2 linked regions of the Rhodohalobacter sp. SW132 genome follow. The protein of the gene in region 1 binds, or shares a complex with, the protein of each later gene. Links are inferred from orthologs where the notes say so. Each region holds a gene or a part of one and is shown in the gene's direction. Other genes may lie near its edges.

The links.
Region 2: the proteins of hisF (region 1) and hisH are in contact, whole or in part, in a crystal structure (PDB 6RU0), measured with the Thermotoga maritima proteins. The link is inferred for Rhodohalobacter sp. SW132 from one-to-one orthologs. Residues at the interface, in WP_004080486.1 of Thermotoga maritima: Met1, Leu2, Ala3, Arg5, Ser40, Glu41, Asp45, Glu46, Ala70, Glu71, Ile73, Asp74, Ile75, Pro76, Phe77, Asp98, Lys99, Ser122, Gln123, Glu161, Thr195, Leu196, Asn247, Arg249, Glu251; in WP_004080484.1 of Thermotoga maritima: Asn15, Arg18, Arg22, Arg117, Leu118, Pro119, His120, Met121, Gly122, Trp123, Asn124, Asn134, Gly135, Tyr136, Tyr138, Val140, Tyr158, Glu180, Lys181, Ser182, Ser183, Lys184, Ile185.

Annotation. Positions count from the first base shown.
Region 1 is NZ_QUOK01000005.1:340,073-354,857, forward strand. The notes cover bases 6,979-9,798. They hold hisF (imidazole glycerol phosphate synthase subunit HisF), read left to right. Parts: upstream 6,979-7,911; coding sequence 7,912-8,685; downstream 8,686-9,798. Other genes in these bases: DYD21_RS12060 (serpin family protein), read right to left, coding at 6,979-7,382; hisE (phosphoribosyl-ATP diphosphatase), read left to right, coding at 8,693-8,992; DYD21_RS12075 (hypothetical protein), read left to right, coding at 9,068-9,286; DYD21_RS12080 (DUF4112 domain-containing protein), read left to right, coding at 9,290-9,748; DYD21_RS12085 (two-component regulator propeller domain-containing protein), read right to left, coding at 9,768-9,798. Outside these bases: DYD21_RS12040 (right-handed parallel beta-helix repeat-containing protein), read right to left, coding at 1-742; DYD21_RS12045 (hypothetical protein), read right to left, coding at 1,122-2,027; DYD21_RS12050 (YncE family protein), read right to left, coding at 2,204-3,430; priA (primosomal protein N'), read right to left, coding at 3,508-5,931; more of DYD21_RS12060, read right to left, coding at 6,123-6,978; more of DYD21_RS12085, read right to left, coding at 9,799-12,788; DYD21_RS12090 (MFS transporter), read right to left, coding at 13,178-14,698.
Region 2 is NZ_QUOK01000007.1:78,623-93,462, reverse strand. The notes cover bases 10,078-12,952. They hold hisH (imidazole glycerol phosphate synthase subunit HisH), read left to right. Parts: upstream 10,078-11,151; coding sequence 11,152-11,754; downstream 11,755-12,952. Other genes in these bases: hisA (1-(5-phosphoribosyl)-5-[(5-phosphoribosylamino)methylideneamino]imidazole-4-carboxamide isomerase), read left to right, coding at 11,856-12,581; hisB (imidazoleglycerol-phosphate dehydratase HisB), read left to right, coding at 10,119-11,006. Outside these bases: DYD21_RS13725 (RNA polymerase sigma factor), read left to right, coding at 1-245; DYD21_RS13720 (hypothetical protein), read left to right, coding at 238-1,464; DYD21_RS21110 (hypothetical protein), read right to left, coding at 1,476-1,661; lepB (signal peptidase I), read right to left, coding at 2,042-3,133; DYD21_RS13710 (hypothetical protein), read right to left, coding at 3,152-3,727; lepA (translation elongation factor 4), read right to left, coding at 3,741-5,546; DYD21_RS13700 (thiamine-binding protein), read right to left, coding at 5,714-5,959; DYD21_RS21105 (hypothetical protein), read right to left, coding at 6,162-6,323; hisG (ATP phosphoribosyltransferase), read left to right, coding at 6,341-7,219; hisD (histidinol dehydrogenase), read left to right, coding at 7,422-8,717; hisC (histidinol-phosphate transaminase), read left to right, coding at 8,911-9,966; DYD21_RS13665 (hypothetical protein), read left to right, coding at 13,381-13,638; DYD21_RS13660 (sodium:solute symporter), read left to right, coding at 13,644-14,840. UniProt on the Escherichia coli protein: IGPS catalyzes the conversion of PRFAR and glutamine to IGP, AICAR and glutamate. The HisH subunit catalyzes the hydrolysis of glutamine to glutamate and ammonia as part of the synthesis of IGP and AICAR.

The DNA of each region.
Region 1 (14,785 bases):
CATATTCGATGGTCACCCAGTTGAGTTGATTCAGTGCATTGCTTGATTCTCTGACATAAATCCCGTTCCACCATCCCGGCTGTTCACTTGTTCCGCTGAATAGAATTGGTTCTTCTTCTGTTCCATTTGCAATTATTGCACCATTCATTTCTGGAAGTTCGAAACCGGTTCCCGATTCAAAATAGATTTCTGTTCCCGGTTCAATAGTAAGTTCCGCCGTAATATCAATTTCATCGGTTACAAAATAAGTCACCTCGGAATGGAGAGTTCGATCATCAGTAATATTTGATGAAATTTCCTCTTCGGCAGTTACCTCAATAACTTCTGCAGCGCCATCGCTCACGCCATTCGCAGTTACCACGAGATCAACATTGTAGTCTCCTGCCGCATCTGCAGTAAAACCTGTAACTTCTCCCGATTCAGAATCAAGTTCGGCTTCACTGCCCGCTGGGGTATTAAGTGTCCATGAAAATTCCGCTTCCCCATCGGTAATCTCACTTTCCCCGGCATCAAGTGTCACTTCATCACCCATAACAGGGCTTTCAGGTGTGATAGTGAAACTGGCTTCCACCTCCGGGTCGGGGTCCGGATCCAGGTCAGGGCCAGTCGGGTCATCATCGTCACAGGATACAAGTAACAGCCCGAATGCGATAATAAATATTGTGAATAGTCCTGAATTACTTAGCCATAATCGACTGTTGTCGATCTTTTTTGCGCCTATAAAATCTGATTGATATGACATGATATATAGTTTTCTTTAATTTTCTTTTTAATTAACTATTTCCCTGAAAGGCGGTGCGGATCCCCCGCAGATGCATCATCAATATCTTCCCCCGAAATATTGATGTATGATCACTTAGTGTAGATCTGTTTGCTTTAGTTGTGAATCGAAAAGGTTTAGATCTATCCGGCATAGCGGATTTGAATGGCGGCAGATTCGATGAGATATATTCCGGGTACAGATTTGATTGGAATAACCACTCCTTGTGTCGTACCCCATTCATTGTGTTATAATCTGAGTTCCTAAAGCGTATCTTAAAAAAGAAACTATTGTAACCGATTTCAAACAGCTGTTCTCGATTTCAGGTTATGATTTTATAATACAATACGCCCCATCTGCTCTACAGACTCACACTTCCGATAGTCATGATTCGCACCCCAAAACCTGCAAGTGTCACGCTTTTAGGCTGAACGGGAATTCCGCTGTCAGCCAGGTGTTCAATATGAATTCCAAATCGGATATCTCCCGCCTGCTGCGATCTCCCCAGTTCAACTCTGAACTTCCCCAAGTAGTAGATATCTTCCTCGAAAATCGTGGCCATACTATATCCATCCAGGTAAAGATTAGCCGTGCGGCCCACCTGAATTTTCCACGCGGAGTTGAGTTTAATTGAAGATTGAAGCTGATCCCACCTGGGTTTTAACTGCTCAAACGCTTCGGGGACGCGATCTTCCCAAGCGATCGTATAGTGATCATACTGAACGGAAAACCGGGCATCGTTTTTTTTGTACAAGGTAAATGGAAATATCACCCTGGCCAGTGCGCTTCCAAAAACCTGTGTTCTCTCCTGACCGGTATCCAGGTTATCGATGTCGTGTTTGCAGCGGTGATAGTATCCGGCCTGCAGCGTAAAAGAATCGAATGATCTTGTAAGAAGGAGTCCTTCTTCCCAGAAAATAGCTCGCGGACTAAAATTGATATCATTAGAATCATCCGCAATAAATTCAATTTGAGAAGTTATTGCCAGGCTTGTTCGGTTTCCCCTGCGATAAATCTCTGCATAGGCGCCCAGCTCCTGGTACCACAGATGATCCGAATCACGTGATAAAACCTGGCTTCCAAATGCTCCCCATCCTCCAAATTGTGTCAGCCAGCTGGTTTGATCGGCTTCCAGTTCAACAGCAGGATTTTCCAGCGGATTCAGCATCTTATCCCGCTCAATCAGCCGCTGTGCATCCGCTTGTGAAACCGGCACAGAGATGAGTAGTATCAGACTAAGTGTCCATCCTGAAAACGGCTTTTTCACAACAATACCTGTCTCTTTTTGGATGTTTTTTTAGGGCCACTTCCATTTTACTGCGGTACAAACAATGGAATATCAAATATGAATTTCCAATCGCTGAATGTCAAACTGTTCCGGAATTAGCCGATTTTTGATGTTGATGCAACGTTGATGTTGATACGCTAATCGAGTGTCTGTCATCATAACCCGATCCAGTACGCTTTCTCCTCCCCCGCCTCAAGAAGTCCGTGACCGGCCACATAAAAAAGGCGTGGAGCGCCATCCCTATAGTGATCTTCACCAAGTTTATAGAGCTGATCGGCTGACATATCAAACGCATAGTAAGTTACGTGCTGATCGTACTCTTCGGCACTGGGAGGCCTTGACGTTCTGTCGACACCGCGAAGATTTGTCCTGTTTGTGATTTGTATTACCAGAAATTGATCATCAACAGAAGTAACCGACTGGATGATACTTCTGGGCATATCATTTCTGAAATAGCTGATCTGATCGTCAACGATTAAATTATAATATCCCTGAATGAAGTCCGGAATGCGGTATTTTTCTTCCAGTTCTGCATCAGAATTGTAGATGTAGAGGTAGGGAAGCCATTGGGAAATCAAAATAGTACGTCCCGATTCGGGATGATATCTCACAAAACCTTCTGCACTCATCCGCTCCGGAATCATGGGATTTTGGTGACTGTACACCGGGCTGAACATCCCCGTTTTTTCACCTTCTTCCGTAAATTGATGGAGTGTAAACTGCCGTATCTCCTCATCCATACCCGGTGAATCATCAAAACCGAAAGGGGGCAGCCCCAGAACCGTAAATCCGCTGTTGGTCCGGGTGATGGAATAGTTATTCACACCAGTATCAATTGTATTTTCAAATTCACAGAGTCCTGTGGTGCAATCGAACAATGAAACACGGAATCCCTGCATGGCAATGTACATTTTTTGATCGAATAGCTGCATCTCTCGTGTAAACAAGATATCGCCCGGCCCTCTGCCCTCTTCAGCCAGCTCCGTTATCTGGCCATCCGGCAGATCATACTGAACCAGCCGGTTATTCAACTTCTCCATAATAATAAGTGTTTCCCTGTCCAGCGATTCAACATTCAGCCAGCCCATGCTGTTGTATAAAAGCGAGAGTTCATTTCTCTCCGGGTTTTGATCCCCGTTCAGAATATCATGAAGCAGTTCGATCTGTTTGGGCAGATTCATAACAGAGGTGATCGTTTCATTGATATCCAGCTTTTCCGACCGAACATCTGCATGCGGAACACGATTCGATTGCGGATGGGCTTCATGTCCCTCATCCACCTCAATGGCTTCCCCCATGGATCGCGGCTCATTTGGATCAGGCTGAGACGTACATGATATCAGCAGTATTATAAATGGAATAAAAAAAGCTGCTCTTTTCATGGCAGTGAAGATTTGATTAAAATCTACTACCTAAATAACATTTATAATTCTGACTTTCAACTCAAATAATATCGCCATCACTCCACCGCGTCGACATCCACATTGATCCGCACCGTGCTCGCTCCTTTCGGCTTCATTTTATCATACCGATTGAATATTCCATTCAGGATGTGCTCAATCTGTTTCGCGTTGAAGTTGCGGCTCATTTTTATATTGGCTTCCCAGCGGTACAGACCGTTCATCCATTCAATCACCGAGGGCGATGGCCCCGAAACCGGTTCATCACCAATAACCATCCGGATCGCATCGCAAAACTTCTCGGCAATCAGCTGTACTCTGCTCCATGATGAACTTTTAAACTGGAAAACCACCATTCGTGAAAATGGCGGGAACATCAGCATTTCCCGGCTGGCAAGTTCCTGGCGCGAAAACGCTTTAAAATCATGGGTTTTGGCACACTTAATGGCTGGATGTTCCGGCTTCCAGGTCTGCACGTACACCACGCCCGGTTTTTCTGCCCGACCGGCACGGCCGGCAACCTGACTCAGAAGCTGATACATCCGCTCCCCCGACCGAAATGAAGGAAAAGCGAGCTCCGTATCAGCATTTATTACCCCCACGATAGTCACGTTGGGGAAATCGAGGCCTTTGGCTACAATTTGAGTCCCAATCAGGATATCCGCTTCACCATTCAAAAAAGTCTGATAAATTTTTTGATGCCCGTGTTTCCCTGAAGTCGTATCGCGATCCATCCTGAGCAGCCTGGCATCAGGAAACAGTTCAGCAATCTCCTCCTCCACCTGTTGTGTGCCGCTTCCTTTGGTTTTCAGGTTATCCGATCCGCACAGTTCGCACTGCGTATCCGCCCGCCGGGAATAGCCGCTGTAGTGGCACAGAAGGATATTCTTTTTTTTGTGATAGGTGAGGCTTGTGGAGCTTTCCGGGCTTTGCGGGATATGTCCGCAATCTTCGCACTGCATGTACGAGGCGTACCCGCGCCGGTTAAACAGTAAAATCGCCTGTTCTTTACGATCCAGACTTTTTTCAATCTCCTGGTGAAGCTCCACAGTAAGCGGCCCGCGCATCGCTGATTTGTACTCGATCATGTTCAAAATCCGCACTTCCGGCATCGTACCGGTTGGACGCAGCGGCAGATGGAGAAGTTCGTGTTTCTCCTCTTTCACAGCTTTTACCGACACCATTCCCGGTGTGGCCGATCCCAGAACAACTGCTGCATTTTCCATGTGAGCACGCATCACCGCCACGTCCCGCGCATTGTATCGCGGAGCCGGATCGTACTGCTTGTAGGATGTATCGTGCTCCTCATCCACCACAATCAACCCTACATTTTGCACCGGGGCAAACACTGCCGATCGCGGACCGATTGCAATTCGTTTTTCACCCGATTTCAGGCTTTTCCACGCTTCGAACCGTTCGCGCTCACTCATGCGGCTGTGCAGCACGGCAATCTGGTCGCCAAAAATCTGGAAAAATCGTTGGACGGTCTGCGGAGTAAGCGCAATTTCCGGCACCAGTACCAGTCCGCCGCGCCCTTGCTCCAGAGCATGTTTCAGGGCATGAATATAGACCTCCGTCTTCCCAGAACCGGTAACCCCAAAGAGCAAAAAACTTTTAAACTCTCTGCTGTCCAGAACATTACGAATCTGCTCGTACGCATTCTGCTGTTGATCCGACAGCGTTTTTATCAATTCGGGTTGATGAACGCCTTTCTCCACCTCGTCCCCTTTTACCGGAAGATCCACCGATTCGATCCATCCCTCCTTTTCGATTCGTTTCAAAGTGTAGGCCGTAAACAGGTTGTGATCGAGCAGTTCCCGGTGCGGCAGCGGCAGATCCATCTCAAGCAACTCCAGGTACGCCAGCACCCATTTGTTGCCGCGATCCTCATCCGATAGATTCTCTTTGATCTCTTCGGCATCAAAAGATTCAGAAAGCTGCCAGTGTTTCACTTTTTTATAATCAACCCGCTGCCGCGGCTCCTCCCAAAGAGTTACCCATCCACGCTTGATCGCCTTTTTGAGACGTTTCTTGTCAGTACCGTCCCGCCATCGTTTTTCCGCTTCATTCAGGGTATAAGTCTGGTTTTCAAGCTCTTTTAACAGCTCAAGATCGTCTGCATCGGGATCGCTCTTGTAGCCCTTTTTCACCTTCAGCACTTTTTCGCTCGAAAAATTGAGTCCGACCGGCAGTGCCGCCTGGATCGCTTCTCCCCAGCTGCAGTAATAAAACCGGTGAATCCACTGCGTGAGCTGCAGCATTTTTTTATCCATCACCGGATGCTGATCCAGAATCCGCTCTACGGGACGGGTTTTGAAATCAGGACGATTCTCATGCACCTGAACCACCATGCCAATGGCATACTCTTTCCGGAGCGGCACCCACACTCGCATTCCGGGACGAATGGCGGGATCGCGGGTTTCGTAGGTGAACAGTTGTCGGGCTGCAGTGGGAAACGCAATATCAGCATATAAAATCGGCATGACCGAAACTATGGAATCTCAAGAGAAAAGTCAGAAGTGAAAAGTGAAAAGGTGCAGGGTACAGGGTGCAAGGTTCATGGCGCACGATATTAGGTGCCTAATTTATGATTTGAGATTTAAGTTTCAGAAAGTTGACAATCGTCAACGTTCTGCACCCTGTACCTTGCGCCCTGAGCCCTGTACCCTGAAAATCATTCCAACCCCGGATTCTTCACCCTGCCCATAAACAGATTCGTTCCGCTTTCTCTTTCATGAATAATGAATACAAAGGGCCGGTTGAAGGTGATCTGTGGAGGCATAGAAGTAACACCCACGCCCACACTTGTCACTGCCGCTGCTTCGGTTCCCTCTTCATCAACAGTTATAAACGTTTTGTGTTTCACATTGTCGATATAGAGATTCTGAGGAGCGGTATCTGCAATACCCTGAAAATTTGCGTTTGATTGGGAAAACGCAATTTCCATTCCCATCGCTTTGAGGATCTCGTTGTATTCTATTTCGTATTCCATCTCAAATTTGGGTAATCTCACGGTTGACTCGCGGTTACTGACATGCAGATTCGATCGCCATTCCGCCAGATTATCAGCATTCACCTGTTCCTGAACAAACTGATCAATGGGCATATCTTCATCAGCCGGCATCATCACGGTCATCGTAAACAGACTGTCCCCGTATGGAAGCTCAACCAACTGTACTTCTCCGGATTGAAAAATGGCAAACCGTCCTTTTTGACTCATCATATCCACCTCAGTCGTTTCGCCTGATTCGAGGTAAAAATCAGCCGGACGGGTATCCTCAGCATCAAATTGTTGCAGCCAGTCCCCTTTAAAGTAAAGTGCATTAATCAGATACATAACGACGTGAGACGGAATCTCGTCAATTATTTCCGGGATTAACCCTTCGGTGTTTTCATTAACCCAGCTGTTCATTTTTTCAACTGTGGCCGGATCACTGAAATCGAGTCCTTCAATCTGTGCGCCAAAATGGGTTTCCACACGATCCCTAAAATCTTCTTTCACCTGCAGGTTTTCACGGTGCCAGACAGAATTTGCAATCTGCAGGGTAACCCTGGGATCCACGGTAACCAGTAATTCGATCAGAGAACCGAACGCTTCGTTAATCTCCTCCAGATCCATGTCTGAAAGATGTAGTGTTTCTCTCATAGCGTCATAGGTTTCTCCTTCAGCTCCGTTTAGTGTCATTGCCAGGGCCATTGAAATACTCAGAGGAGAGATCATGATGTTATCTTCATCATCATAAGCCAGGGTTTCTCTGAAAACCCGGTAGCTGAAGAGGTTGTCTGCCTGAATAAGTTTCTGTTCTGATTGTGTCAGATCTCTCGGAAGTTCACCATTGATACCCGGACTATCAGGACCTGTAACGTCACTATCGCAGGAGAGAAAGAATAGCAAACCCGCCAGGGCAATCAGGGAATAAAAAAATCGTAACATAAACTTGAATTTTTTTCTTGGTTTTATCGGTGCAACATTGCAGACGAACACATCATTTTACTCATCATACACGCGAAATTTTTCTATACCTATTCAATAACGTATGAAAATTCTGATGCTTGTTGAACCAAAAACGATGGCAGCCAAAAAATCCATAAAAACTAAATGAGCCGCGCTGTATCACGCGGCTCATCAATCGATTGATATATATTTCGAACTTTACTCTTCCCGGACGCAATCATCCTTTTTCTCTGACTCCAACTTACATGGATCAACAGCTGATGCGCCGCGTTCAGGACAGGTTATTTGCTTTTCCATAAGTACCTCCACATTTATTCATCATGAGTAAGTTTGTAAAGCATGATTGTATCCCTTTTGTTTCTGTTTATGTGCGATTTAAAACTGATCTAAATAGGTTCTGGTGATTTCTATATGCCTATATAATACGATGCAGTAAAACTATAAGATGTTAAGAGTCCATATTTCACTATTACTATTTACAGGAATTGTTATCTTCACGGTCTTAATTATGCTCACAAAACGAATCATACCCTGCCTCGATATTAAGAACGGCCGCACCGTGAAAGGGGTGAACTTTGTCGGCCTGCGGGATGCCGGCGACCCGGTGGAACTCGCACAGCGATACACCACGGAGGGAGCTGATGAACTGGTTTTTCTGGATATTACAGCTACGAAGGAAAAAAGAAAGACATTAGTAGCATTAGTGACCGATATAGCCTATCACATCAATATTCCGTTTACAGTCGGCGGCGGCATCAAAACGGTGGAAGAAATTGAAGAAATCTTAAAAGCCGGTGCTGACAAAGTATCGCTCAACAGTGCTATTGTCCGCGATCCCGACCTGATCCGTCGCGCTTCCGATGCATTCGGTTCCCAGGCTGTTGTTGCTGCTGTGGATGCTAAACGGGTAAATAACCACTGGGAAGTTTTTGTGAAAGGCGGCTCTGAAGCGACCGGGCTCGATGCCCTGGAATGGATTCAAAAAACCGAGCAGCTCGGCGCCGGCGAAATATTGCTAACCAGCATGGACCGTGACGGAACGAAATCGGGTTTTGACCTTGATCTTCTTAAAGAAGTCAACAGCCGCATCACCATTCCGGTCATTGCCAGCGGAGGAGCGGGCACCATACAGCACTGCTGTGACGCCGTTAAAATCGGGAATGCAGATGCAGTACTTGCAGCGAGTATCTTTCATTTTAAAGAAATTGAAATTGCTGACCTTAAAGCTGCTATGGCTGCGGAAGGCATTGACGTACGAATTTTTAAAGAATTAACGGATTAAATCCACAATGGCTACAAAGGAAGAAATTGAGTTTATATACGATCTGGAACGACTGCTGATCACCCGAAAGGCAGACAAACCGAAAGGATCCTACTCCAGTAAACTGTTCAAAAAGGGAATTGATAAAATTGCCCAGAAACTGGGCGAAGAAGCGATTGAAACCATCATCGCATCTAAAAATAAAAAAGACTCAGAGGTCATTAACGAATCGGCCGATTTGATCTATCACCTGCTGGTACTGCTTGTAGAACGCGATATTCCGCTCGACAGCGTGATCCAGGAAATGATGCTCAGAAGTAAAAAATAAGCGGGATATTCCATGTTTCGGATCGGAATAAATTGCTGGCCGGCATTCAATCAAGTTCATTAACTGAAAATTCAGATGGTTCAAATCCACAATCAGTCATTCACTTTTATTTTTGCTCTGATTGTAATAACCATCCTGATCACCCGGTTCACAGAACATATAACCGGATTTCCAGCCTCTGTAAGTGAAAACACCTGGATTGTACTCCTGGCAGATTTCAGCTTCTTTTTGCTTATCTTTTTGATAACAGCCGTCGCGATGGACCGCCTGAAAATCTTCCAAAAAAGTGAGTGACTTTTGCCAAACTCTCCTCCTTCCGATTCCGACCACAGGCGCACACTTGAGCGGCTTGATCGGTTCAGTTACTGGACCGACAGTAACATCCGTGTTCCGCTAACAAATTTCAGGTTTGGACTAAGCCCGCTGATTGGCCTGATACCCGGAATTGGTGATTTTGCAGGACTTCTCCTCTCCCTTTATGTACTCCATGAAGCCCGAAAAATTGGTGCTGACCGAAAAGTTCAGCGTAAGATTATCCAAAATATGCTCATCGAATTTTTTGGCGGACTCATCCCGGTTTTGGGTGATGCATTTGATGCGGTATATAAGGCAAATACAAAGAACACGGCACTTCTCCGAAATTACATCTATAAAGAAATTGGAGAGGAACCACCCTGGAAATTCCCGTGGTTCACGTTTATTTGGGTAAGCCTGTTGATTCTTATACTACTTGCTGCGATCTATTATTTCATGTAAATATACTGCTTAAAACTGACTAAACACCGTCCTTTTCAAACCGAATTTCGAACGTTGTACCGTGCTCACCGGAGTCGATGGTCAGCTCTGCTTTTAGTTGCTTGATCAGCGTGTTCACCAGGATCAGGCCGAGAGAATCACTTTTCCCATTACTGTAGTTTTCCGGCAGCCCTTTTCCGTTGTCTGATATTTTCAGGATGAGTTCATTATTTTTGCGACATAACCCAACATGGATTTCCCCATTATTTGTTTCGCAAAATGCATGTTTATACGCGTTGCTCACCAGCTCGTTGATGATCAGTCCGCAAGGAATTCCCTGATCGAGCGAAAGATGCAGATTGTCAACCACATCCACGTTACAATCGATATTCTGATGACGAACCTCCATAGACCGTATGATCACATCTACAAGTTCCGGGATATATACACCCGCCTCAATTTTTGACAGGCTTTCGTTCTGATAAAGTTTTTCGTGAATCAGCGCGATGGATGTTACCCTGAGTTTACTATCCTCAAAAACCGCGAGCGTTTTTTCATCCTCCAGGTAATTCGTTTGCAGGTCGAGCATGCTGTAGATTACAGCCAGGTTGTTTTTCACCCTGTGATGCACCTCTTTGATGAGTACCTCCTTTTCCTCGAGCGCCTCCCGAATGGATCGTGTCTGTTCATCCACAAGCCGGTTTAGTTTATCTCTTTCCAGATAATTAACTCGAATCCTGATAAATCCAGTTATCAAAAGAGCGAAACTGATCAGAATTAAACTCCAGAACCAATAGGAATACCAAAACGGCTTGGCGATCGCAAAATCGAAACTCCGAAAATCATCGCTCCATTCACTTCCTCCGTTTTTTGCCTGTACAATGTATGAGTAATTGCCCGGCCTTAAATTAGTATAGGTAGAGCTCTGGTTTTGTGTTGTTCGGTTCCAATCATCATCAAACCCTTCCAGCCGATATCTGAACTCAGTCTTTTCCGGGTAGAGATACTCAAGCGCCGTAAACATAAACCTGAGTGTATTGCTGCCATGCGGAAATACTACGTCGGAGTCTGGGTTTTGCTGAATAGAGCCAGGTTCAAACCGATATTCATCAGACATTTTAATGCTGTTTCCATTTAGAAGAATATCATCAAACACCACTTTGGGTGGCCCGTTGTCATGAAGTTCGATATCAGGATCTACCCTTAAAATACCATTCATCGTCCCAAACCACGCTGTACCTGCAGAGTCGCTCAGTACGGTTTTATGCATGGTTTCAACACCGATCCCGTGTGTTGATAATCGGTGATGCTCAATATGCATCTCATCGGTCTGACGGTACCGGGCCACATCAAAATGGTGAATTCCGCCATTTGTTCCCTGCCAGAGGCGATCGTTATTATCAAACCAGAGAAAAAGGGTTTCGGGAAGCCTCATTCCATCCGCCTTACCAAAGTTTCGAACAAATGGTTCTGAATCTGCGCCTGCCGGCCTGTAGTGGGTTACGCCGGCACTTGTCCCAATCCAGAAGTCCCCATAGCTGTCTTGTGTGATGTAATTCACATTATAGTGCCCCAGCCCATCCTCAATACCAACAGATGTGAACTTCTCCCCATCAAACCAGCCGGCACCGCTGCTTGTGGATACCCAAATATCTCCCTCCCGGCTTTCAAATATGTGATAGATAACAATTCCCGGCAGGCCATCATCCCTGCCAAAATGCTCTAATTGGCCATCCATCAGCCTGTATAAACCTGCATCTGTTCCGATCCAGAGTATTCCTTCGCTATCCACCTTAAGATCAAATGCCCAGCCCGAAAGCCCCAAATATTCTGAGTAATTCTCAAAGTTTTGGCCATCATACCGAAAGATTGTACTGTGATCCGTTAAAAAGAGCATCGAGCCATCCGGCATTTTTACGATGTCCCAGATGTACTGGTCATTTGAGAGTTCTTGCGGAATTGAAAGTGTAGTGAACGTACTACCACTATAGGTCTGAATTCCTGCAGATGTACCAATCCATGTTAGATTCTCATCACGGTAGAGGCTCAGAATTTCGTTGTTCATCAGGCCATTTGCGGTAGTATAAAACCGAAATTTCTCTCCCCGGAAGATACTAATACCCCGCTCATCTGTTGCAATCCACACATTGTGTTCAGAGTCTTCATACAGCCGGTAGATATAGTTACTCACCAGGCCCTCGGCACGCGTAATGTGAGTGAATTCGCCCTCTTCATACCAATAAATACCGCTATTTTCCATCCCAACCCAGACTTTGCCGTCAGAAGCCCGGATCAGATCATATACGTACGCAAGCTCCCTGCCGTTAATCTCTGTGATCGTTCGAATATCCTCTCCATTGAAAATAGTGATGCCGCGATTTGTGGCCATCCACTTCTCCCCATCAACATCTGCTATCCGGAAAATCTTCTCTCCGCTGATTCCAGAATCCGCATCATAATTGGTGATGGAACCGTTCTGCAGCAGTGACAATCCATGATGCGTAGCGATCCAGATGGTGCCATCCTCATCCCAATAAACATCCCATACTGTATTATGGATCAGGCCGTCTTCTTCTGTAATTTGTTCGATGTTCTCCCCGTCATACAAAAAAATACCATGATCTACCGTTGTGAACCAGAGTGTCCTGTCCGGGGCTTCGAAAATAGAGAGGACATGTACCGAGTCAAGTTCGTGATCCTCAAACGGGTGAACGAACCGATGACCTTCTAACCTTGATACCCCGCCATCATACGTTGAAACCCACAAATTACCGGACGAATCTTCGAACAGCTTGGAGATCATATCATTCTTCAGACCGTCTGATTCGTCAAAGACCGTGTAGTTCTGACCATCGTATTTTGCCACGCCGGATGCAGCTGTCCCGATCCATATATATCCATCGGATCGCTGAATGATATCCGATATCTGACCGTGGGGCAAACCCTCACTTACCGTCAGCGACCTGAAATCAAACGCCTGCGCAAACGCATTGCCCGCCATGCTGTTTACTATCACGGCAGCCAAAATTCCGGCAATAATTTTCAGTTTGTTGTGAGGCATGTCCAACTATCTGTTCATATAACCTATTCTACACATGCAAAAAGGGTAGCGGGATACTAATATCTCCACAATCTGATACATCCAGCATAAAATAGTCCGTCAACTAAATAATTTTAGTAACGTTTCCACTATACACCGGCACTCCAAATCTCCAGATGTATACTTATTTATGATGATCATGCAGTACCTTAACTGCACAATTTTTCCTATGCATTCGGTTTATCTATAGTTATCGGTTTTCAACCCGGATAGTTAAAGACCTTTTACAAATACTTTGACCACACTGAAATACCGAAAAGATTGCGGCACAGAGAGGTGCAGTATAGCCGGGGGTATAGTTTAAATGCCTGCAGATCTGAATTATGGATATAATTTATCGAGAAAAGATTTCAATCTTCCCGTTTTTCTTCGATCTCCTGATCCAGCAGAACGGGGTTTTCTGTCATCTCATCTACTGGTTCTCTCACCAGGAACCAGGCAACAGAGGAGAATGCCACGGTGAGTGAACAAACAACCAGGAGCACATTCTTGTTTTCCACAACGCTCACAATATCCCCGATCGCGAAACTGGATACCAGCTGGGGAAGTACCACAGAAAGATTGAAAAGTCCCATATAGAGACCCATCTGGTTTTGAGCGATCTTTTGCGACATAATTGCAAACGGCAGACTGATAATCGACGCCCAGCCGATTCCAACGATCATCATGAGGATATAGAGCGTGTAGGGAGAATCGCCCATAAAAATGATGGATGCGTAACCGACCGCCATGATTCCGAGTGCCGTGGCGTGTGTTTTCACCCGGCCGAATTTGTTGGCAAGCGGTTCAAGAGCCAGAACGGGGATGATTGCCGCTATCAGGTTAAGCGAGAAAAAGCTCCAGTTTACGACTGTGCCCACCTCTTCGTTGGAAAGGTCCGGCATCTGGAAATCCACAAATGCAAAGAAGTAGATAAACATGCTCTGCACTCCTATCCAGCTAAAGGAGTGCGCAGCCAGAACTTTCTGAAATCCGATCTTCCCCGCTTCCTCTTTTGATTTTCCAGCTTCAGATTTGAGAAGAGCCTCGCCAATCAGGTAGATGGTGACAATCAATGCAAAAATCTCAAAATAGTAATTCGGGACTTCAAACCCGCTCAGACGTTTGATAATGGCATAAATTCCATACATCAAAAATCCCCAGAGCGGACGAATCCCTTTCAGAATTTCGGTAAGTGAGGCATCGTTTACGCTGCCGGGAATGGCTGAGTCAGCAGCTTCTTTGGCGATCTCTTTTTCATCTTCACCATACCGGCCCAGGTATTTCGGTTCTTTGATGAAAAGAGGCGGAATCACCGAAAAGAGAAATACCAGAATCACACCAAAATAGATCAGCGGAATGTTGCCGAACACCGCCCCGATGAAGTAGGAAAGCACTCCGAATGTACCGGAGACGGTCTGCATCCAGGTATACCCTTTTGTGCGTTCCCGTCCCTCCGGCGTCACATCTGCGACGATAGACCGTGTAGGATTAAAGGATACGTTGATAGAGAGGTCCAGCACCATGGAGATCAGAATCGCGATTCCAAGGATCGCTTCCAGACCGAGCGCAGCCTGTATCACCCCGATATTTGGGAGAGCCAGCAGCATGAGTGAAGCGAGCGTGCCGCCGATCACGATAAAAATCCGGCGGCGGCCGTTCCAGACCCACACGTTGTCGCTGATGATTCCAATAATAACCTGACCAAGAATTCCGGCAATTGGTCCCGTAGCCCAAACCAGTCCGATATCGGTAATTTCGAGACCGTACTGGTAGGTCAGGAGCCAGCTCAGCGCCGCAATCTGAACTGAAAGGGCAAACCCCATGGCAGTAGAAGGAAGAGCAAGGAGGGCGTAAAATGAATTGGAAAGACGTTTCTGGATATCAAGCATTCGGGCGGTGCCAACTTATCGTTCGTTTAAATATCAGTCAACGATACTAAAAGGAGAGCGAAAATGATAGTGAGTTAGTTTTTAGTT
Region 2 (14,840 bases), on another replicon or contig:
GACAAAAAGAAGCCATCACCTGCAGCCTCTCCTATCAGGAAATTATTGAAATGGTGCAGCAATTATCGCCGGCCTACAGAACGGTTTTTAACCTCTATGTAATTGAGGGGTTTTCACACCGCGAGATTGCGAATATGCTTGATATTGCTGAGGGGACATCCAAATCGAATCTCTCAAAGGCGAAGAAAAACCTGCAGGAGATTGTGAAAAAGAATTTATCGTATAACAGGAAGCAAAATGGATAGAAACGATCAAAACGACCCTTTTGAGCGGTACTTCAAAAAGAAGTCTGCCGAATATGATATATCCTATAATGAAAATGACTGGCATAAGCTGGAGAAACGGCTGGATCTTCTGGATGCTAAAATTGCATCCAAAAACAGAACCCGGATGGTAGCCGCAGCGGCTATTTTGATTATTTCTCTGCTGGGTTATTTCACATACGAAAACCACACCCGGCTGAATCAAATCAGCGATCAGCTCGACAGTGAACGATCACAACCGATACCACAATTCCCGCAACAGCAGATCCTTCCGAATTTTGAAGATGAAGATCAGAGCATACCGGACCAACGGGATGAATTTGTTGCCGAAGATATATCCAAACATACTACCGACAAGGATAGCCAAACGGATCCAGGCCGGGAACAGCATCTCACCGAAGAACCGGATCCTCGCACATGGACCGGGCGTGAATATTTGAATGATATGCCAGATATAGCCTACACTGAGCTTCCTGCAGAAATGTTCACTCCAAATAGGTCATTGTCCATCCATGAGTTTAAAAAACAACCCGCGCATCCAAGCCTTGATTACAAAACCGATCCCGGCGATCTCATAGCAGACAGCCGGGCGGCCCGATATGATACAGAGCGCTCACGATTCTCCTTCGGCGTGGTAGCCGGTCCTGACCTCAGCAGTGTGGGATCTTTCAATCAATGGCATGATCCTGGTTACAAACTTGGAATCATGTTTGAGTATAATCTCCTATCAAACCTGTCACTAACCACCGGTGCAATCCATACGTTGGCTCGATACTCCACAGATCGCCAAAGCTACAATCCCCCGGTCTATTGGGCTGATGGCGTTGGCCCCGAACAGATGACAGGACAATGTTTTTTAATCGATATCCCGATAAATCTGAAATATGATTTTATCGATATCGGGCGCTCAAGATTTTATCTGTCAGCCGGAATCTCTTCCTACATTATGATAAGTGAAGAGTATCAATTCAGATATAGTGATGAATATTCCCAGAGTATTCAACAGTGGAGTGATAGAACAGGAACGCGTCACTGGATGAGCAATGCGAACTTTTCGATAGGATATGAGTTCGACATTCACCCAAATTGGAGCCTTCGGGCTGAACCGTTTATTAAGGCTCCGATCAGGGAAGTAGGCTGGAGTAATGTAAAACTCTATTCATCCGGCAGTTTCTTTTCGATTCATTACCGGTTGAATTAATCATGTGTGGTTTAATTCCACGATCCCGGAAGCGTTTGGGAGGAGAGCAGGTTGAGGCTTTTTGGATAAGGCGATACCTCGGCTGGGATGACTTTCTCTGTTCGGAAGTGTCTATTTCTTGTTGTGAAACTCAGCAGGTCATCCCCCATTGCCCCCTTCGAGAGGCTGTGCGAATTAACCATCTCATTCGTTGGCATTATTTATTTTTTAAGGTATGAAAGCTTGTATTGAAGCTCCCCTCCCTATCAAGTCCCGTTAGGGCGCGATAGGGAGGGGACGGGGGTGGGTCAGAAAGCCTGGGAGCTGTGAGAATGGCAGAAATTTCAATTTATTTTATGTGCATTTTCTTTGGAAAACAATTTCCTCACAGCCTCTCGAGGGGGGACACACCAAAATAAACTCCATATCGATCAAATAGTTATGGGCGATTGAGACGATTTAACAGAATCATAATCAGCGTCCTATATATGTGCCATCAAAGGTTCACCTAAAAAGAAAAATGACACGGTGGGCAATGTTCACAATATCTGCCCGGAGATGCCCGAAACCTGTCGTAATCTGTTTACCTGATCTCTGCCTAATGTATCATATTAAAAACCCGGTCAAACCGTGGGAACCATCGCTCGCCGTCCCATGAGAAGTAGATGATGCTGGCTTTTCCGATCACGTGATCATCGGGTACAAATCCCCAATAGCGGCTGTCTTCACTATCATCGCGGTTATCACCCATCATAAAATAGTAATCCTGCTGGATGGTATAGCTGTTTGTTTCTTCCCCGTTAATAACAAATCGGTCTTCATCCCGCTGCACTGAATTTCTCTCGTACCGTTCAATAATATCACGGTAGAGATGCCAGTTATCTTGGGATAACTCCACCTGCTGGCCTTCATACGGCACCTGGAATTCAGACAAGTTATCGTGATTCATAAAACCACGCGAAAAATGAAAAGGGCGGCGGCTGAATTCATCAAAATCATCAGGCAGCACAAAAGGTTCAACACTGTTTACTTCACCCCAGTTTTCCACCTCCTGTGCAGTTTCATCGGTCATATTGATGATATGCACACCATTTCCACTCTGAACAATCCGGGCACCGGCATCACGAACTTTTGAGGGGCTCAGCCGAATTCTTTCTCTAACCTCAACACGGTAGTTCTGCATCATCGGAGCCATAATCTCGCTCTCTTCACCATTTACGAAGAGCACTTTATCATCGATCTCGAGCCTGTCACCCGGCATGCCTACTGCACGTTTAATGTAGTTGGTTTTCATTGAAACCGGGCCCACATCGATCGGATAGTTAAAGACCACGATGTCATTTCGGTCGATATCCGTATAGCCTGGGAGCCTGAACCACGGAAGACGTACACCGGGCACATAAATATCTGTGAACGGAACGGAAACCGTCATGGGTGAACGCGGGCCGTAGGCCAGTTTTGTTACAATCAGAAAATCACCCGTGAGCAATGTTTTTTCCATAGACGGGGTTGGAATCCGATAGGCTCCAAAAAAGAATGTGCGGAGGATAATTGCTGCAATTGCAGCCCAAACCAAGGCATCCAACCACTCGCGCGCCCAGTGCTTTGCTTTCGACTCTTCCTCCCTGCTTTTTTTGGGATCACTCTGCCAGAAATATCTTTTTTTTGCTTTACCGGATTTTTTGCTCAACGTAATTGGGTGCTTTATTTAATTAAATGAACCGGGCCTGTCGATCGCTTCTCTTTCGAACTCCCCATCATGATACCGCACAAGAAACCATTGATCCCGCTCAGGAGAGTAAAAATAATCGCTGAAAGATGCCATATCACTTCCTTCATTCATTAACTTTCGTGTGAAGGTACGTTTAATCTGCGGCATGAGGTCGATATACCGGCTGGCACCCACGTACACCAGGCCATTCTCGAACGGACCATCAAGATCCAGAACCATCATCGGAATTTCATCATCAATGATAAACCAGTATTCAAACTGAACGGCCTTGCCCGGACGATAATCACGTTCATTGATCAGATCACCAATACTTTGGGTGGGATCACCAAAAACAGCCTGCAGCCGTGAACGCAGTTCGATCGTGGGGATGCGATCGATCGTTGTGGGATTATAAAGCCCCTGTCCGGTCCAGTTGATATCCGAGAACTGCTGCTGAAACGCGGTCCTATCGGCTTTAGTAACCTTTTGGATATCGGGATCTTCGAATTGGGCGTATGCCTGAAAAGTGAATACGCATACAAATAGGAGTAGAAATAGGCTTCGCTGCATCATATGATATGGTATTTTAATCTTCGTCCATTGATAAAACGGCCAGAAATGCTTCCTGCGGGATCTCCACGGAACCGACCTGTTTCATTCTTTTTTTTCCTTCTTTCTGTTTTTCAATCAGTTTACGTTTCCGGCTGATATCACCACCATAACATTTTGCGGTAACATCTTTCCGGAGAGCACGGATCGTATCGCGGGCAATAACCCTTGAGCCGATCGCGGCCTGCACTGCTACTTCGTACTGCTGCTGGGGAATAAGTTCCTTAAGCTTGGCACAAACCTTACGGCCCTGCTCATAAGCGCTGTCCCTGTGGGTGATGCTGGAGAGCGCATCCACAGGTTCGCCGTTGAGCAGGATATCTAAACGTACCAGATCGCCCTTTCGGTATTCAATAAATTCATAATCGAGAGATGCATAACCGCGCGTGCCACTTTTCAGCTTATCGTAAAAATCAAATACCACTTCGGCCATTGGCAGTTCATAGGTGATATCCACCCGGTTTCCCTGCATAAACAGCTGGTTTACATAAACACCGCGCCGGTTCTGGCAGAGCGCCATCACCGGACCTATATAATCAGCCGGGGTAATAATACTCGCTTTAATATACGGTTCCCAAACCGCCTCCACTTTTCCGGCATCGGGCATTTCGCTCGGGTTATCCACCTGAACCCGTTTTTTCTCGCCTTTATAATCTGTCTCCACCTCATACTTCACGTTGGGCACAGTGGTGATAATATCAATATTAAATTCGCGATCGAGCCGCTCCTGTACAATCTCCATGTGGAGCAAACCAAGAAATCCGGCACGAAATCCAAAACCAAGTGCCTTGGAAGTTTCGGGTTGATAGGAAAGCGACGCATCATTCAGCTGCAGCTTCTCCAGGGCCGAGCGCAGATCTTCAAAATCTTCGGACTGCGTGGGAAAAATCCCGCTAAACACCATCGGTTTTGACTCCTTGTATCCCGGAATAGGTGCATCTGCTCCTTTTTTCTGATGGGTTATGGTATCCCCTACCCTGGCATCCTGCAGTGATTTCACGCTACCGATTACATATCCTACTTCTCCGGCTTTGAGCTCGTCGCACGCTCTTTTTTTGAGTTCGAGATACCCAACTTCTTCAGCATCATACTCTTTGTCGGACGCCATAAACAGGATACCGTCCCCTTTTTTGAGCGTGCCCTGCATCACGCGAACATAGGCAATTGAACCGCGATAGGTGTTAAAAATTGAATCAAAAATCAGAGCTTTCAGCGGCTTTTCCACTTCCTGGCTTGGTGCCGGAACCCGTTCAACGATCGCTTCGAGAAGAGCTTCAACGCCATCCCCGGTCTTGCCGGAAACGTGCAGAATATCTTCCATATCGCAGCCGATCATATCCACAATCTGCTGCCCCACATCTTCCACATCAGCGCCGGGAAGGTCGATCTTGTTGAGTACAGGAATAATTTCCAAATTCTGATCAATCGCCTGGTAGAGATTCGAAATTGTTTGCGCCTCAATCCCCTGCGCGGCATCCACTACCAGAATGGCACCCTCGCACGCTTTTAGTGCCCGGGATACTTCATACGCAAAATCTACATGGCCGGGCGTATCGATGAGGTTGAAGATAACCTCCTCTTTATTTGGCCGCGTGTAGATCATCCGGATGGCGTGGCTTTTGATCGTAATGCCGCGTTCCCGTTCCAGGTCCATATCATCCAGAACCTGCTCCTGCATCTCCCGCTCGCTGATAGTGCCGGTCCGTTCAAGCAGACGGTCCGCCAGCGTAGATTTGCCGTGATCGATGTGAGCAATGATGCAAAAATTTCGAATTTGTTTCATAAAACGTCGTCGGGTGGGCTGAATTCAAAGTAGCCTTCAATATACGGATTCAGAACGGGGATTGCACTCTTTTCGTACCTGGGTCGGTTAAGAGTTATTTGCTACAGGTTATTCGGGAAAAACTGTTTTCAGCTAACCGATAACCTATATACCCCATTTTCCGCATTTCACTCTTTCGTGGGGCTGAGCAGTTCTACATGGAACCGGAAGGTTTCGCCTTCGAGCGCCATCGTATCATACACTTCACGAATTAGTTCAAAAACAACTTCAGTTTCTCCTTTGATGCTGGTGGAGAGATAATTTACATCCACCTCAACATCGTGCTGTGCAACGAATTCAATAAGATCCTGAACCTGTTCTTTGGGGTGATCGGAATAGAGCGGAATATAAGTGAGCTGAGCTACGGTTTTCATTGGCCTGTTTTTGTTTTAGATGTTTACCCTAAAGCTATCACTTTTTACGGAATGATTCGAACGGTTTCCTGTGTAACTCTACAATACCTGCACGTAAGATTCGCAATGTCTCAAAAAGACATTGCCCCAGCGGGATGCCTATGGTACGGATCTTTTTTATACGAACTCCCCGGAATGAATTTCCCCCTCTCCTGCGTTGGCTTTACACTCTGTAAATCCCTAACTTTGGCGCGTGATTAAAACTGACTTCCATATTTCTCTCCATCATCATCGTCTGCAAACCGGCAGCCATGGGCATCTTGTACACTGAATCATCTCCTTTCGTCCCTTCTGCCCGGTTATCACACTCTTTTTCTACAAACAACCTGATTTTATTTTCTTATGAGAACCCTTGATTCTACCACGTCACTGCGTATAGCCGTTCAGAAAAGCGGCCGACTTACGGATAAAACGTTAAAACTGCTTGAAGGCATCGGTCTGAAATTTGACGACTACAAGCGAAGCCTGCTCGTCAGGTGTCTGAATTTTGATGTAGAACTTCTTTTAATCCGGGATGATGATATTCCGGAATATGTGCAGGACGGTGTTTGCGATCTCGGTTTTGTGGGCGCGAATGTCGTGGCTGAAGACCAGGCGGATGTCACCATCCTGAAAGGCCTCGAATACGGTGTCTGCCGGCTGTCGGTTGCCGTACCCAAAAATGGGGATATCAAAAAAGCAGAAGATTTTGAAGGCAAAAAAATTGCCACCAGCTATCCCGTACTCACCCGCAACTTTTTTGAAGAGAAAGGGATTAATGTAAAGATCGTAACGCTATCCGGTTCCGTGGAGATCGCCCCGCGCCTGGAGATAGCCGATGCAATCACCGACCTGGTCTCGACCGGCGGCACACTGAAAGCGAACGGTCTCGTAGAGATTGATAAGATTTTTGATTCCGAAACGCAGCTTGTAAAAACCAATAAGCCGCTTTCCGATGGCAAACAGGCACTGATCGACAAATTTCTGCAGCGGATTGAAGGATACCAGCGGGCCGAGAAAAGCCGCTATATCATGATGAACGCCCCGCAGGAATCTGTGGAGAAAATTAAGAAGATCATTCCATCACTGAGGAGCCCAACCGTGATGCCCCTGGCCGACAACGGAATGGTGGCCATTCACACGGTCATTACCATCACCGCATTCTGGGACCTGATGGAAGAACTCAAAGCCGCCGGCGCCACCGGAATTGTGATGCTGCCGATTGAAAGTATGATTGTTTAGGAGATGTGAGATTATAGATGATTAATCCCCTCTCAAGAGGGGACAGATCAAGAGCGTCCAGCGATTGATCAGGGGTGTGTTGAATATGAGCAGAAATCCAGCCATGTAGCACACCCCTCGTTTGCGTCATCCGGCTTTGCCGTTTCCGCTACACCTTCCCCCTCTCAAGAGGGGACTTGCGAAACCTCAATACGATTAAATAATGAAAACCTATAAATACAACTCCCTCACCCCTTCCCAAATCACGGAACTGACCAAACGTCCAAAAATGGATTTTGCGTCTGTTTTTGGTACGGTGCAGCCAATCCTTGATGCGGTGGAGTCGGGCGGGGATGAAGCGATTTTAACGTTTACCGAGAAATTTGACGGCGTGCGGCCAGAGCCCATGACGGTGGATCCCTCAGAAATGGAGGTGAACCTGGATCCCAAAATAGAGGAAGCTCTCGACCGGGCCATGCAGAATATCTACCGGTTTCACCGGGAACAGTTTTCGATGAATCTTGATGTGGAGACGACCGATGGCGTTGTATGCAGCCGTGTGGCCAGGCCGATTGAGCGCGTTGGTCTCTACATTCCTGGCGGAACCGCGCCCCTCCCCTCCACCGCTATGATGCTCGGCATTCCCGCTTACGTTGCAGGCTGCAAGACGATCGTAGTGGCTACGCCTCCGGATAAAGATGGAAACATTCCGGAGTCGATTCTGTACGTGGCGAAAAAAATCGGGGCAGCGGCCGTAGTGAAAGCAGGCGGTGCGCAGGCAGTTGCCGGGATGGCCTATGGCACCGAATCGATACCCAAGGTGGATAAGATTTTTGGTCCGGGTAACCAGTACGTTACCGCCGCCAAAATGATCTTGCAAAACAGCGAGGCGATGGTCTCCATTGATATGCCCGCGGGTCCGTCGGAAGTGCTTGTTATTGCCGATGAAACTGCTGATCCCGAGTTCATCGCCGCCGATCTGCTTTCGCAAGCCGAACACGGGTCCGATAGCCAGGTTGTTTTAGTTGTTACCGTTCAGGCCAACCTTGATGAAATTAATTCACAGGTACAAAAGCAGCTGAATGACCTCCCCCGAAAAGAGTTTGCTGCCGATGCGCTTGAAAAAAGCTTTACGATTGTGGTGGAATCCACAGAGCAGGCGATGGAGTTCTCAAACCAATACGCGCCGGAGCACCTGATTATCAATACGAATGATGCAGAAGAGCTGGCAGAAGACGTATCCAATGCCGGGTCGGTTTTTATCGGTCAGTGGACCCCCGAAAGCATGGGCGATTACGCCTCCGGCACCAATCACACGCTGCCCACATACGGCTACGCCCGGATGTACAGCGGCGTATCGCTCCACAGTTTCCAGAAATTTATTACCATGCAGACAATCACCAAAGAAGGATTGAAAAATCTCGGTCCCACCGTGGAGACTCTTGCGGGTCTTGAAGGGCTGGACGCTCATAAAAATGCGGTGAGTTTGAGGCTGGCAAAAGTGAAAAGTGAAAGGTGAAAAGGTTTTCCCCTCTCGGGAGGGGACAGATCAAGAGCGTTCAGCGATTGATCAGGGGTGGGTTCGCGGGGTACAGATTCACAAATTACCCATAAACAAGATCAACGTTCCGTAATCATCCCCCGAAACCTCCTGCGTCGGTTTCTGCCCCCTTCTAAGGGGGACATTTGAATCCAAACATAAAATTTGTTCAATGCCTACAACAAACATCGAAACCCTTGTCCGCGAAAATATCCGTAATCTGACGCCCTACCGAAGTGCGCGGGATGACTTTGATGAAGGCGTGCTTCTGGATGCCAACGAAAATAGTTACGGTGCATCTGTGCGAAATACGCTGGATTTGCATCGATATCCCGACCCCACGCAGGATCGGCTTCGGAAGGTAATTGCGGAGTACCGAAGTGTGGAGGTTGAAAATCTTTTCCTGGGTGTTGGCAGCGATGAGCCGATCGATCTGCTGATGCGGATTTTTTGTGAGCCGGGAAGGGATTCTATCATAACCACGCCGCCCACGTACGGGATGTATAAGGTGTCGGCCAGCATCAACAATGTGAATATCAAAGAGGTGATGCTGACTGAGAAATTTCAGCTTCAGCCTGATTTGATCAAGGAGACTGTCGATGAAACGACGAAGCTCCTGTTTCTCTGCTCGCCAAACAATCCCACCGCAAATGATATGAAGCGGACCGATCTGCTGAAGCTTTGCACGACCTTTCCGGGAATTGTGGTGGTGGATGAGGCGTATATCGATTTCAGCAGGCAGGAGTCGATGGCCGGAATGGTGCAGCAGTATCCCAACCTGGTGGTGCTGCAGACCTTTTCCAAGGCTTTTGGCTTGGCAGGTATTCGTCTGGGCGTGGCGATTGCCAATCCGGAGATCATCAGCTATATGATGCGGGTAAAAGCCCCGTACAACATCAATAAGCATACAGCCGATACTGCCCTGAAAGCATTTGATAACCTGGAACTGCTAAAATTCAACATCAAAAAAATCCGCGAAGAGCGGCAGTACGTGGCTGAGCAGCTGAATCTGGCGGATGCGGTTGAAAAAGTGTATCCCTCAAACGCCAATTTTCTGCTTTTTAAAATCCGAAAGGCGAAAGAAGTGTATCAAAATTTAGCTAAACTTGGCGTGATTGTGCGCTATCGCGGTCATGAACCGCTGTGCGAAGATTGCCTGAGGGTCACCATCGGTATGCCGGATGAGAACGTAAAGTTTTTGAGGGCACTGAAAGATGTTGTGGGGTGAGGGGAAAAGTGAGAAATGAAAAGTGAAAAGTGAAAAGTGAAAATCTCCCCTTCCAGTGTTTTTTCTGGCCCCGGCTTGTCCCGAGCTTTGACTCGGGGGTGTAGTTACCCGGGGAGGGGAGATCTCTTACTACCAAATCAAACAAAGAAACCATGAAAATCTATATCCACCCTACCGCATTGAAATCCGAAAGTGAAAGCTTGCTGCCGGAAGGTGCTCTTTTTGGCATGAAGTATTTGATGGAGGCGGAATATCAGCTCGGTTTTGATGCCGGATCACTTTCAGATCATCAGCAAAAACTGATTGAAAATGAATCGATCACTAATTCAGGGTTCGGAGAAGCTGACGCGGACGGCACTATTAAAAATGTGGATCAATATATTTTTGAGTCGGATGGTAAGCCTGTGGAAACCGCCGATTCCTGGACAGAGATCACCCGATCCATCCTGTTCCCCAGCCGGAAGGCGGAAATCAGTCGGGATACGAAAGAGACGCAAATTTCGATCTCTATCAACCTGGACGGAACGGGTAAAAGCGACATCAGCACCGGTTTGAACTTTTTTGATCACATGCTCGATCAGATTGCGCGTCACGGGTTAATCGACCTGGAACTTACCTGCAACGGCGACCTGGACGTGGATGAACATCACACCATCGAAGATACTGCTATTGCACTTGGCCAGGCCATTCGGGAAGCGATCTCTGAAAACAAAGCGGGAATTCAGCGCTACGGGTTTGTTCTGCCGATGGATGAAGCGCAGGCCACCGTGGCGATTGACCTCTCCGACCGCCCGTTTCTGCGATGGGATGTGGATCTCAAAAGAGAGTACGTCGGCGATTTTCCAACCGAAATGTTAGAGCACTTTTATTATACACTGGCCATGAACGTAAAAGCAACCCTGCATGTTGAGGCAACCGGTAAAAACGAACATCATATTATCGAATCGATCTTTAAAGGCTTTGCAAAGGCATTACGATTTGCCATCAGCCGAAATGAACGGATTCGCGGCATATTACCAACCACTAAAGGAACCATTTAAGTGAAAAGTATAAAATCAAAAGTGAAAATTCTCCCCGCCGAACTATCTGCACCAAGTGTGGCTCGAGGGGAGTACTCCACCAGCTGGCGAAAGGATTCTCGTCCGTTTTGACTTTTCACTTTTCCACCCCAATTAAAGACAGTCAATGATCGGAATCATCAAATACCAGGCGGGCAATCTCACATCAGTTTCAAATGCACTGAAACGGCTGGGGGCCGACCATTTTATTTCTGACGAGCCGGATGAGCTCTCAAAGGCCGATGGAATTATCTTTCCCGGGGTGGGTCATGCCGGGGCCGCAATGGACGACCTCCGCTCCCGTGATCTGGATGTATGGCTAAAAAATACAGATAAGCCGGTACTCGGAATCTGCCTGGGAATGCAGCTGCTCTATGAATCCTCTGAGGAGGGCGACAGCGAAACACTCGGTTTGATTCCCGGCCGCCTGAAAAAATTCGACTCTTCAAAAGCAAAAGTACCTCACATGGGGTGGAATCAATTTGCACCTCAAAAGGAGCACCCTTTAATCAATGGGATTGGCAATCAACAATTCCTTTACTATGTGCACGGCTATTACGCTCCATCAAACGACCACGCTCTTGCAACCTGTAAATACATCAACGATTTTGCCGCCGTAGTTGCCAAAGACAATTTTATGGGCGTTCAGTTTCACCCCGAAAAATCTGGGTCTGTGGGATCGTTACTGCTTCAGAATTTTTTGGATATGGTGAAGAGTAACGGATCGTGATCTTATTGAGCGTAGAAATATCATTTCTTTTGTTCCACTCCCGCCCCAATTTCCTATCTTCACAACCGAATAGTTTTCAATAACAAATTTCTTAACAAGCCATGAACATCATCCCCGCAATCGACCTGCTCGACGGACAGGTGGTTCGCCTGCAAAAGGGCGATTATGCAAAAAAAACAGTTTACAATCATAATCCTGTCCGCGAGGCGGAAAAGTTCAAAGCGGCCGGTTTTGAACATATTCATGTGGTTGATCTGAATGGAGCCAAGAGCGGAAACTTTGAGAACCTGCCAATTATTCGGCAGATGATTGACAACGTGGAACTGTCGGTTCAAACCGGCGGCGGGGTTCGTTCGCGAGAGGATATCGATCTGCTTCTGAATGCCGGGCTCAGCGGTGTAATCTGCAGCTCGATGGCGGTAAAAAGTCCGGATGCCTTTCGGAGCGCCGTTGAAGCCAATCCGGACGAAATGATTCTCGGCCTGGATCTGAAAGATGGAAAAATGGCGTATGGCGGCTGGCTGGAAACCTCCGACCGCCCGATTGCGGAGTTTCTGAACCCGCTGATTGAAGCCGGTTTGAAAACCGTACTTAGCACCGATATCGCCCGCGATGGCATGCTGAGCGGTCCAAATGTAGAAATGTACAGCGATCTGCAAAAACGATTTCCGGATCTCAACTGGATCGCATCAGGAGGCGTTTCAAACCTCCAGGATTTAATTGAACTTCAAAACCACAACCTCCATGGTGTAGTCGTGGGTCGGGCGTACTACGAAGGAAATATCCGCCTGGATGAGATGCGGGATTTGCATAAGGCTGGGGTGTAGTACACACCCCTCGGTGTGAAAATCGGTGATACACCGTTTTCACATCCTTTTCCCCTCTCGAGAGGGGACAGAATTTAGAAATCCCGCGCAGACGGTATTCAACATTCAGGGGTGTGTCCCACGGAGCTCTGATCTAAACCTAAATTCGCACAACTGCTCCTGCCCCCTTCAACACACCCCTCACCATCAAAATCACGCTACGCACGTTTTGATGGGCTTTTCCCCTCTCAAACCACACTTGGACCCGATTATTCGGGGAGGGGATTTCATTGCCTTTCCTTGGAATTTACAATGTAATTGAACCTCTTTTGAGGGTCCTTAAATCCCATCTCGAGAGGGGACAGATTAACGAAACGACGCATAGCGTTAGTTTCGGGAATCAGGGGTGTGTTCGCGAGGGCAAGAAGTCTGAAATGGCTACGTTCCACGATCAAAGTCACCAAACCCACCCCTCGTTTGCGTCATCCGGCTTCGCGGTTTCCGCTTCACCTTTCCCCTCTCGAGAGGCTTTGAGAAAACTGTCTTCCAAAAAAATCGCACCTAAATAAGTTAAGATTTATGTCTTTACCATCGTCACCAGTCCTTCTGACTCACCCCCGTCCCCTCTCTACCACGCCCTGCGGGTCTTGCAAGAGAGGGGAGCTTCGGAATGAGTTTTTCGACTTAAAAATGTTAAGATTGCTAAACAGGTTACGGGAATATTTTCACCTTTCACTTTTCCCACAACCCGCGTGCATTTCACACAGAAATCCTCTTTATTGATTTGATGAGTTCGATCAATAGTCAGAATTGAGTTGAAATGCAATCAATGGATCACCCCGAAGAAAATCAGCCGGAAAAAAGAGTCCCCCTCCGCAGCACACGAATTATTTTTGTGATCGTCATGCTGATCACATGCCTCGCCATCATCTGGCCGGGTCACGCCATCTTTTCATCCGCCACCCCGCTGATCTTCGGATTTCCACTCTCTTTTGTCTGGATTATTCTCTGGGTGATCATTGGTTTTGCTGCCATGATGGGACTCTATCTAACCGATAAACATCAGGATAAAGTCTGATCATCATGGAAACCGGAACCGTTATTCTCATCATCGTTGGGCTCTATCTTCTGATCTCTCTCCTGACCGGAATCATTCCCTCACTCCGGATCACAAAAAGCGTGAGCGGATATGTGGCGGGCGACCGCAGCATGAACGCTTTTATTCTCTATTTTGTGCTTGGCGCGTCTATTTTCTCCTCGTTTGCCTTCCTGGGCGGACCGGGCTGGGCCTATTCGCGTGGTGCCGCAGCATTCTACATCATCGCATACGGGGTGATTGGCATCGTGCCGCTCTACTTTTTCGGCCCGCGGGCGTGGCGGCTTGGAAAAAAATATGGATATGTCACCCAGGCCGAGCTCCTTGCCGCCCGTTTCGACAGCAAATTTCTCTCTGTAATGCTCGCTATTTTGAGCGTAGTGGTCTTCATCCCCTATCTCACCCTGCAGATGGTTGGCGCTGGGTACGTGCTCAATGTGATCAGCGAAGGGATGATCCCTTACTGGGCCGGGGCCGGAGTCACCTACGTGGTGGTGCTGATCTACGTCTACTTCAGCGGGGTGATGGGAGTCGGCTGGTCGAACGCTTTCCAGGGCATGTTTATGATGGTACTCGCATGGGTGCTGGGAATCTACCTGCCGAATACGCTCTACGGCGGGATCGGGCCGATGTTTGATGCAATCATGGAAGCCGGGCACACCGCAATGCTGGAAGCACCGGGCCTGGCTGGTGACGGAACGCGATGGGACTGGTGGGGATATGGATCAGCCGTCTTTGTGTCAGCCGTGGGATTTTCGGTCTGGCCGCACTTTTTTATGCGCAGTTTTGCCGCCCGTAATGTAAAAGCGATGCGTCTGAGTGTAGTTCTCTACCCCACATTCCTCATCTTTCTGATTCCAATTCTCCTGATCGGATTTTCAGCCGTTGTCGCTTTTCCCGGTGTGGAACCGGCCGATAGCATATTGCCGCATATCCTGATGCAGCTCGATCTACCGGCCATCGTCATTGGCCTTTTCTGCGCCGGTGCACTCGCCGCATCGATGTCATCCGGCGACGCCATTCTCCACTCCGCCGCTTCCATCGGTATTCGGGATGGACTCAGCCAGGTAACAGACTTAAATGACAAAACCGAACGCCTGCTCATTCAGATCTCCGTACTGGTGATCGGGCTGATCGCCTACCTCTTTGCCGTGGTAATCGACGTATCGATCGTGGCGCTGCTG